2 regions of the Oerskovia jenensis genome follow, and region 1 is predicted to be linked to the other one. Evidence: riboswitches for the same ligand, from Rfam matches in the RefSeq annotation. Region 1 holds a riboswitch; the other holds the start of a gene.

Region 1 (3,397 bases):
CCGACACCCCGGCCGTCTCCGCGGCCGTCCCCGCGACCATCCGGTCCCTGCGGGTCCCCGGCGCCGCTCTCCACCACGAGGTCCGTGGTCAGGGGCCGCTCGTGGCGCTCGTCGGCGCCCCCATGGACGCCGACGCGTTCGCTCCCCTCGCCGACCTGCTCGCGGCCGACCACACCGTCCTGACGACCGACCCGCGGGGCATCCACCGCAGCACGGTCGACGACCCGGACCAGGACACGCCCCCCGAGGTCAGGGCCGACGACCTCGCACGCCTCCTGGCCGGTCTCGACGCGGGCCCCGCGACCGTCGTCGGGTCGAGCGGTGGCGCCGTGACCGCGCTCGCCCTCGCCCAGTCGCACCCCGACCTGGTCAGGACGGTCGTCGCGCACGAGGCGCCGCTCGACGCCCTCATGCCGGACCGTGAGCGGCTGCACGCCGCGACCCGCGAGCTCGTGGCCGACCACCGCGCGGGCGACGTCGTCGGGGCCTGGCGGAAGTTCTTCGCGGTCGGCGACATCGCCGTCCCGGACGGGATGGTCGAGCACATGTTCGGCGGCGAGCGGGACCCTCAGCAGGTCGCGGACGAGCGTTTCTGGTTCGCGCACGACCTCCTGGGGACGACTCTCTTCGAGCCCGACGTCGAAGCCCTGAGGGCCTCTCCCGTCCGGGTCGTCGTCGGGGTCGGCGAGGACTCGACGGGTCAGCTCTGCGACCGGACGTCGTCGGCGCTCGCGGCCCTGCTCGGGACGACGACCACGCTCTTCCCGGGCGACCACACGGGCTTCGTCGACGACCCGTCGGCCTTCGCCCAGCGCTTGCGCACGGTCCTGCGGACCGCGTGAGCCGCACCCTCCCGATCCACCCGATCCATCAGAAGCGAGGAGCACCATGTCCTTCCAGGCCTATCTGGACACCATCGAGGACAAGACCGGCCTCACCCCGCGCCAGCTCGTGGCGATCGCCCACGAGAAGGGCTACGACGATCCGTCGGTCAAGGCGGGCGTGATCGTCGAGTGGCTCAAGGAGGACTACGACCTGGGCCGTGGTCACGCGATGGCGCTCGTCCACGTCATCAAGAAGGGCCCGACGATTGACAGCAAGCACGTCGGTTCGACGGGTACGCACCGGGACGAGTCGGACACCCTGTGGCTGGACGGCAAGGCGACCAAGCCCGCCTGAGCACCGCTCCGCCCACCGTCCCCGACGGCGGCCCGCACCCTTCGCGCGAGGGTGCGGGCCGTTGTCATAGCTGGACGGATGTCCGACTCGCGCGGTTCGTTACCTCATTGTGACAATCGCAGCGTCGCCATGTACCGTCGATTCTGCTCCGCAGAGAACCTTCTCGCTGGAGTGCCCCGGTGGACGCCGAACCCTGTCACCTCCGGAGCCACGAACTACACCCATGGCAGGGGTGGGGGACCCAATTTCGTGGGCACCGGAGACGGTGTCCTTGGGGTGAAGCCGGTCGGACCTCGGTCCGCCCGGCCGGGCAGAGTTTCTCCGGCCCGAACCCGACAGCTGACCTCTCAGGCGTCCAGGAGAATCACACGTGACTTCACGCCCACGTGCGCGCCATCGTGCTGCGCACCGCCCCATCACCCCCTTGACCTCCCTCGGTCGGTCTGCCGCGTCCGGAGCGACCGCCGTCGTGCGTCGCAGCGCGGTCGTCGCCGCGTCGTCGGGCCTGCTGATCTCGGTCTTCACGGCCCCCGCGAACGCCGCCCCGGCGTCGGACGAGTCGAAGTCCATCGGCTCGGTCGACCTCGCCGCCGTGACCGCACAGGCCCGTGAGGCGCTGGCGACCAGCCCCGCGGTCACCGTCGCCGCCGACGCGGCCCTGCCGATCGAGCAGGCGTCCGTCGCGGTCACCCCCGCCCCGGAGCCCGAGCCGGCGCCCGCGCCTGCTCCCGCTCCCGCCCCTGAACGCTCGGCCGCTGCCTCGCGCAGCGTCGAGCGCGCGCAGCCTGCTGCGGCGAAGGCCGCTCCTGCTCCGGCGGCCTCGGCCTCGGGCTCTGCCGTCGTCGACATCGCCCTGAAGTACGTGGGCGTTCCCTACGTCTACGGCGGCTCGTCGCCGAGCGGGTTCGACTGCTCCGGCCTGACGCAGTACGTCTACGCGCAGCTTGGCGTCTCGCTGCCGCACCAGTCGGGCGCCCAGCGCGACGCCGGTACGCCCGTCTCGGCCGCCGAAGCACGTCCGGGCGACCTCATCTGGTCCCCCGGTCACGTCGCGATCTACGCCGGCAACGGCATGCAGATCGAGGCCACGACCCCGGGCAGCACCGTCAAGCACAGCAAGATCTGGCAGAACAACCCGACGTTCATCCGCGTCGGCTGACCCACTGCCCGCGAGGCCCCGTCCACAGACCTGTGGACGGGGCCTCGTGCGTTCCCGGCCCGTTGTGCCCGTCCGACGCCGGGCCGTCCTCCGCCGACGGCCAGCGCGCCGGCGCCGGTATGCTCCACGCCATGCGCATCCCCAAGGCCGCGATCGGATGGACCGTCGCGGCCGTCGTCCTGGTCGGGCCGTTCGTCGCCTGGGTCGCGACCTGGACGACGACCGAGCAGACGTGCCTCGCCGAGGACGACCTGGTCTCGCACACGAACCGTTCCACGACGTACTACCAGGTGCGGACGTCCTGTGGCCTGCTCCAGGTCAACGAGAACCGCCAGAGCCGGCTGGACGACGCGATCGACGCCGGGCAGACGTACCGGATGACGATCGAGGACCGGACCGTCGTGCAGTGGCTGATCGAGGTCGAGGCACTCTGACGGTGCCCTCGTGCGTGCCGCGACGTCCGGCCGGTCGGGCGTGGACCGGAGGGTCAGCCCACGAAGAGGCAGAACGGGTGCCCGGCCGGGTCCGCGTACACGCGCAGAGGCTCGACCGGGTCGTCCGAGCGGTCGAGCAGCAGGCGGGCCCCCAGGGTGACGGCGCGCTCGTGCTGGGCGTCGAGCGCGTCCCGGTCGGGGACCGTGCAGTCGAGGTGGAGCTGTTGCGGGACGGCCGGGTCGGGCCACGTCGAGGGGCGCAGGTCCTCGACCTGCTGGAACGCCAGGGGGATGCCCCCGGGCGAACGCAGGACGAGCCAGTCCTGGCCGTTCGGGTCGGGGGTGCCCACGGCCGGGGGCTCGTCGCCCGGGCGGTACTCCAGCCCGAGCAGGGCACGGTAGAACTCGGCGAGGGCGCGGGCATCGGTCGTGTCGAGCACGACCTGGCGGACGGTCGGGAAAGTGGTCATCGGGCACCTCCGTGGGAGGACGGTCTGGGGGGACGACGTCGTGCCGGCGCCGGACAGGGGCCCGACTCCTGACCCTCTCGAACCGGTCGGCGGGCGACCGCGCGACCCGTGTCCCTCCCCACCGTCAGGTCGGCCACCTCTCCGGAGTGTGGCAC
Region 2 (3,397 bases), 780 kb from region 1:
CGTCGAGGTCTCGTTGTGGGGCCAGGCGTAGACGTCGATCCCGTCCGCGGCCTCGGGGACGGCCACCGAACCCGGGGGAGCGGTGATGACCTGCGAGGCCTCGAGGAACGGTGCACGCGTGGTCGCGGTCGCGAACTTGGCGCCGAACTCGCCGAACGCCGCGTGCTGGGCGCGCTCGCGCACCAGGCACAGCGTCGCGACGTCCCAGAACGCCGACGAGCCGCCGTTGCCCAGGACGACCTCGTAGCCGTCCGGGGCGTCGAAGAGCTCGGCGAGGCCCGACCGGATCCGACCGACCAGGGACTTGACCGGTGCCTGACGGTGGGAGGTCCCCAGGAGGGACGTGCCGGCCTCCGAGAGCGCGCGGACCTGCGCCTCGCGGACCTTGGAGGGGCCGCAGCCGAAACGGCCGTCGCTGGGCAGCAGGTGCGGGGGGACGGTGATCTGGGTGGGCTCAGGCACGGGGCAACGATAGTCCGGCCTGGCGCGAACACCGCTCGCCGTCCACAATGTCGGTGGCTCGGACCTAAACTAGTGGTCAGCGGCCCGCCGGTGCGGCAGGTGCCCCCAAGCCCCCAAGCGACAGGAGCGCGACGTGACCGACCTGATCGACACCACCGAGATGTATCTGAAGACGATCTACGAGCTGGACGAGGAGGGGATCGTCCCTCTGCGTGCGCGGATCGCGGAGCGGCTGGGTCATTCGGGTCCGACGGTCTCTCAGACGGTGGCGCGCATGGAGCGTGATGGTCTGGTCGTGGTGACGGGGGATCGTCATCTGGAGCTCACTCCTGAGGGTCATGCGAAGGCGCAGCGGGTGATGCGCAAGCACCGGTTGGCGGAGCGGTTGCTGACCGATGTGATCAAGCTGGACTGGGAGTTCGTGCACGTGGAGGCGTGCCGGTGGGAGCACGTGATGAGCGAGCTCGTGGAGAAGCGGTTGATCGGTCTGCTCGACCACCCCCACCACGACCCGTACGGCAACCCGATCCCGGGCCTGTCGGAGCTGGGCGAGGACATCGTGGAGATCGAGTACCTCGACGGGGTCGTCGCGTTGCCCGCGTTCGTGGCCGCGGCCGACCGTGCGGGGCGCGTGCCGGGCGCGCTGCGCGTGGTCGTGCAGCGCATCGCCGAGCCCCTGCAGACCGACACGGACCTGCTCGCGCGCCTGGCGGCCGCGGGCATCCTGCCCCGCCAGGAGGTCACGATCACCCCCGAGGCCGGGGGGTTCACCGTCTGGGCCGACGGCGCCGAGACCGTCCTGGACCTGCCCGACGACGTCGCCCGCCACCTCTTCGTCACCGCCCCCTGACCACCACCCACCCCACACACCCCCGCACCGCCCCGCACCCCCCACCCGGGATGCGGGGCGACGTGCTGCCCGGGACGCGCGAGGAGCGACGGCCGGGGGCCCGGGGCAACGGTCTTGTGCCGGTTCGTCCCGTTGTGCGGGGCCCTTTCAGGACGTCGTGATGGGAACGTGACATTCACCCCGGGGTCGTGTACGTTCGGTTCTGCTTCACGGAAGACTCATTCGTCGAAGCCCTCGCGCGGAACGCCTAACCCTGTCACCGCGAGAGGAACACCACGACCCGATGACAGGGACGGGGGACCCAAATTCGGGTACCGGCAACGGTGCCCTTGGGGTGAAGCCAGAAGGACCTCGGTCCGGACGGCCGGGTGATTCTCCCACCCGAACCCGACAGCTGACCTCGCAGGCGTCCAGGAGAGGTAACTAGTGACTGCAGTGACGAACGGCGCACGGCATCGTGCCGCACGGCGCCCGCTTTCCACCCTTGCTTCGGCGGCGACGGCTTCCTCCGTCGGCCGCCGCACCGCTGTCGTCGCTGCCTCGTCGGGACTCATCGTCTCGATGCTGGGTGGTACGGCCGCCAACGCAGCACCCGTCGAGCAGGACTCGACCAAGCTCAACACCGTCGACCTGAACGCGCTGACGGCCCAGGCCCGTGCCGCGCTCGAGTCCGCCCCGGCCGTCACGGTCGCCGCCGAGGCCGGCTTCGCGATCGAGAGCGCGGCCGTCGCCGTGACCCCCGCGCCGGAGCCCGTCGTCGAGCGCGTCGTCCAGACGCGCGCCACGCAGACCCCGTCGCGCTCCAACGAGCGCACCTCCGTCGCCGCCACCACGGCGACCACCGAGACGGCTGCCGCCGTCCAGGTCCCGGCCTCGGCTGCCGGCTCCTCGATCGTCTCGATCGCCAGCCGCTACGTGGGCGTCCCGTACGTCTACGGCGGCACCTCGCCCGACGGCTTCGACTGCTCGGGCTTCACCCAGTACGTCTTCGCTCAGGCCGGCATCAGCCTGCCCCGCACGTCGAGCGGCCAGGGCAGCGTCGGCACCAAGGTGTCGGCCGCCGACGCCCAGCCCGGCGACCTCATCTGGACCCCCGGTCACATCTCGATCTACGCCGGTGACGGCATGCAGATCGACGCTCCGCGTCCCGGCAAGACCATCCAGATCCGTCAGATCTGGCAGTCGAACCCGACGTTCATCCGCGTCGCCTGAGACCACCCGGACCAGCGGACGACCCTCCGCGAGACCGGCCGAGAACCCCGTCCTTCCGCTTCGTGCGGGAGGGCGGGGTTCTTGCGTCGGCCCAGTCTCCCGGAACGTGCGCGCCGGTGGGACTTTGCCAGTTCTTTCGATAGGTTTGTCTCAGGATGGACGTTTGCCCTCGGAAGGAGACGGAACCATGACCCGTGCCCAGATCGTGCTCGTCGGTGTCGACGGATCAACCCCCAGTCTGCACGCGCTGGACTGGGCGGCCGCGTACGCCCGTCAGGTCGGATGGCCCCTGCACATCGTGTGTTCGTACTCGCTTCCTTCCTTCACCGCGGCCTCGCTCGACGGTGGCTACGCGGCCCTCGACGACACCGCGATCCAGGAGGGGGCCAAGGCGGTTCTCGCCGAGGCCACCCAGCGCGCAGAGGCGGCGGGCGTCAGGACGACCGCGGCGATCGCGACGGGCGACGCCGCCGGCGTGCTCGTCGAGCTCTCGAAGGACTACGGGCTGGTCGTGGTCGGCACGAGGGGCCGGGGTGGGTTCACCGAACGCCTGCTGGGCACCGTCTCGTCGGCGCTGCCGGCCCACTCGAGGTGCCCCACGGTCGTCGTGCCGTTCAAGAGCGGGCCGGGCGACGAGGAGCTCCCCGCTGTCACCCCGCTCAAGCGGATCGTCGTCGGCGTCGACGGTTCGCCGTCGGCCGACATCGCGCTCCGGCACGCGATCAAACAGGCGCGGGCGTGGGGAGCCGAGCTCGTGGCCGTCGCGGGGGTGCCCGTCGGTGCAGGTGCGGGGCTCCTCGCATGGCTGCCCGCCTCGATCGACCACCAGCAGGTGCTCGACGACATCACCGAGGGGCTCAACGTCATCGTGGA

What was found. A riboswitch is a leader RNA that binds a small molecule or an ion and turns the genes downstream of it on or off. The one in region 1 is predicted to bind cyclic di-AMP.
Region 2: it holds a riboswitch for cyclic di-AMP, as region 1 does, so the genes downstream of both, JOD49_RS15110 (C40 family peptidase) here and JOD49_RS11585 (C40 family peptidase) in region 1, are expected to answer to the same signal.

What each region holds. Positions count from the first base shown of each region.
Region 1 is NZ_JAFBBO010000001.1:2,582,280-2,585,676, forward strand. It holds gene JOD49_RS11575 (alpha/beta fold hydrolase) at 1-842, shown strand, start outside; gene JOD49_RS11580 (DUF4287 domain-containing protein) at 889-1,179, shown strand; cyclic di-AMP (ydaO/yuaA leader) riboswitch at 1,383-1,548, shown strand; gene JOD49_RS11585 (C40 family peptidase) at 1,604-2,338, shown strand; gene JOD49_RS11590 (hypothetical protein) at 2,470-2,772, shown strand; gene JOD49_RS11595 (VOC family protein) at 2,826-3,242, opposite strand.
Region 2 is NZ_JAFBBO010000001.1:3,366,822-3,370,218, forward strand. It holds gene serC (phosphoserine transaminase) at 1-462, opposite strand, end outside; gene JOD49_RS15105 (iron-dependent transcriptional repressor DtxR) at 596-1,312, shown strand; cyclic di-AMP (ydaO/yuaA leader) riboswitch at 1,574-1,736, shown strand; gene JOD49_RS15110 (C40 family peptidase) at 1,739-2,524, shown strand; gene JOD49_RS15115 (universal stress protein) at 2,712-3,397, shown strand, end outside.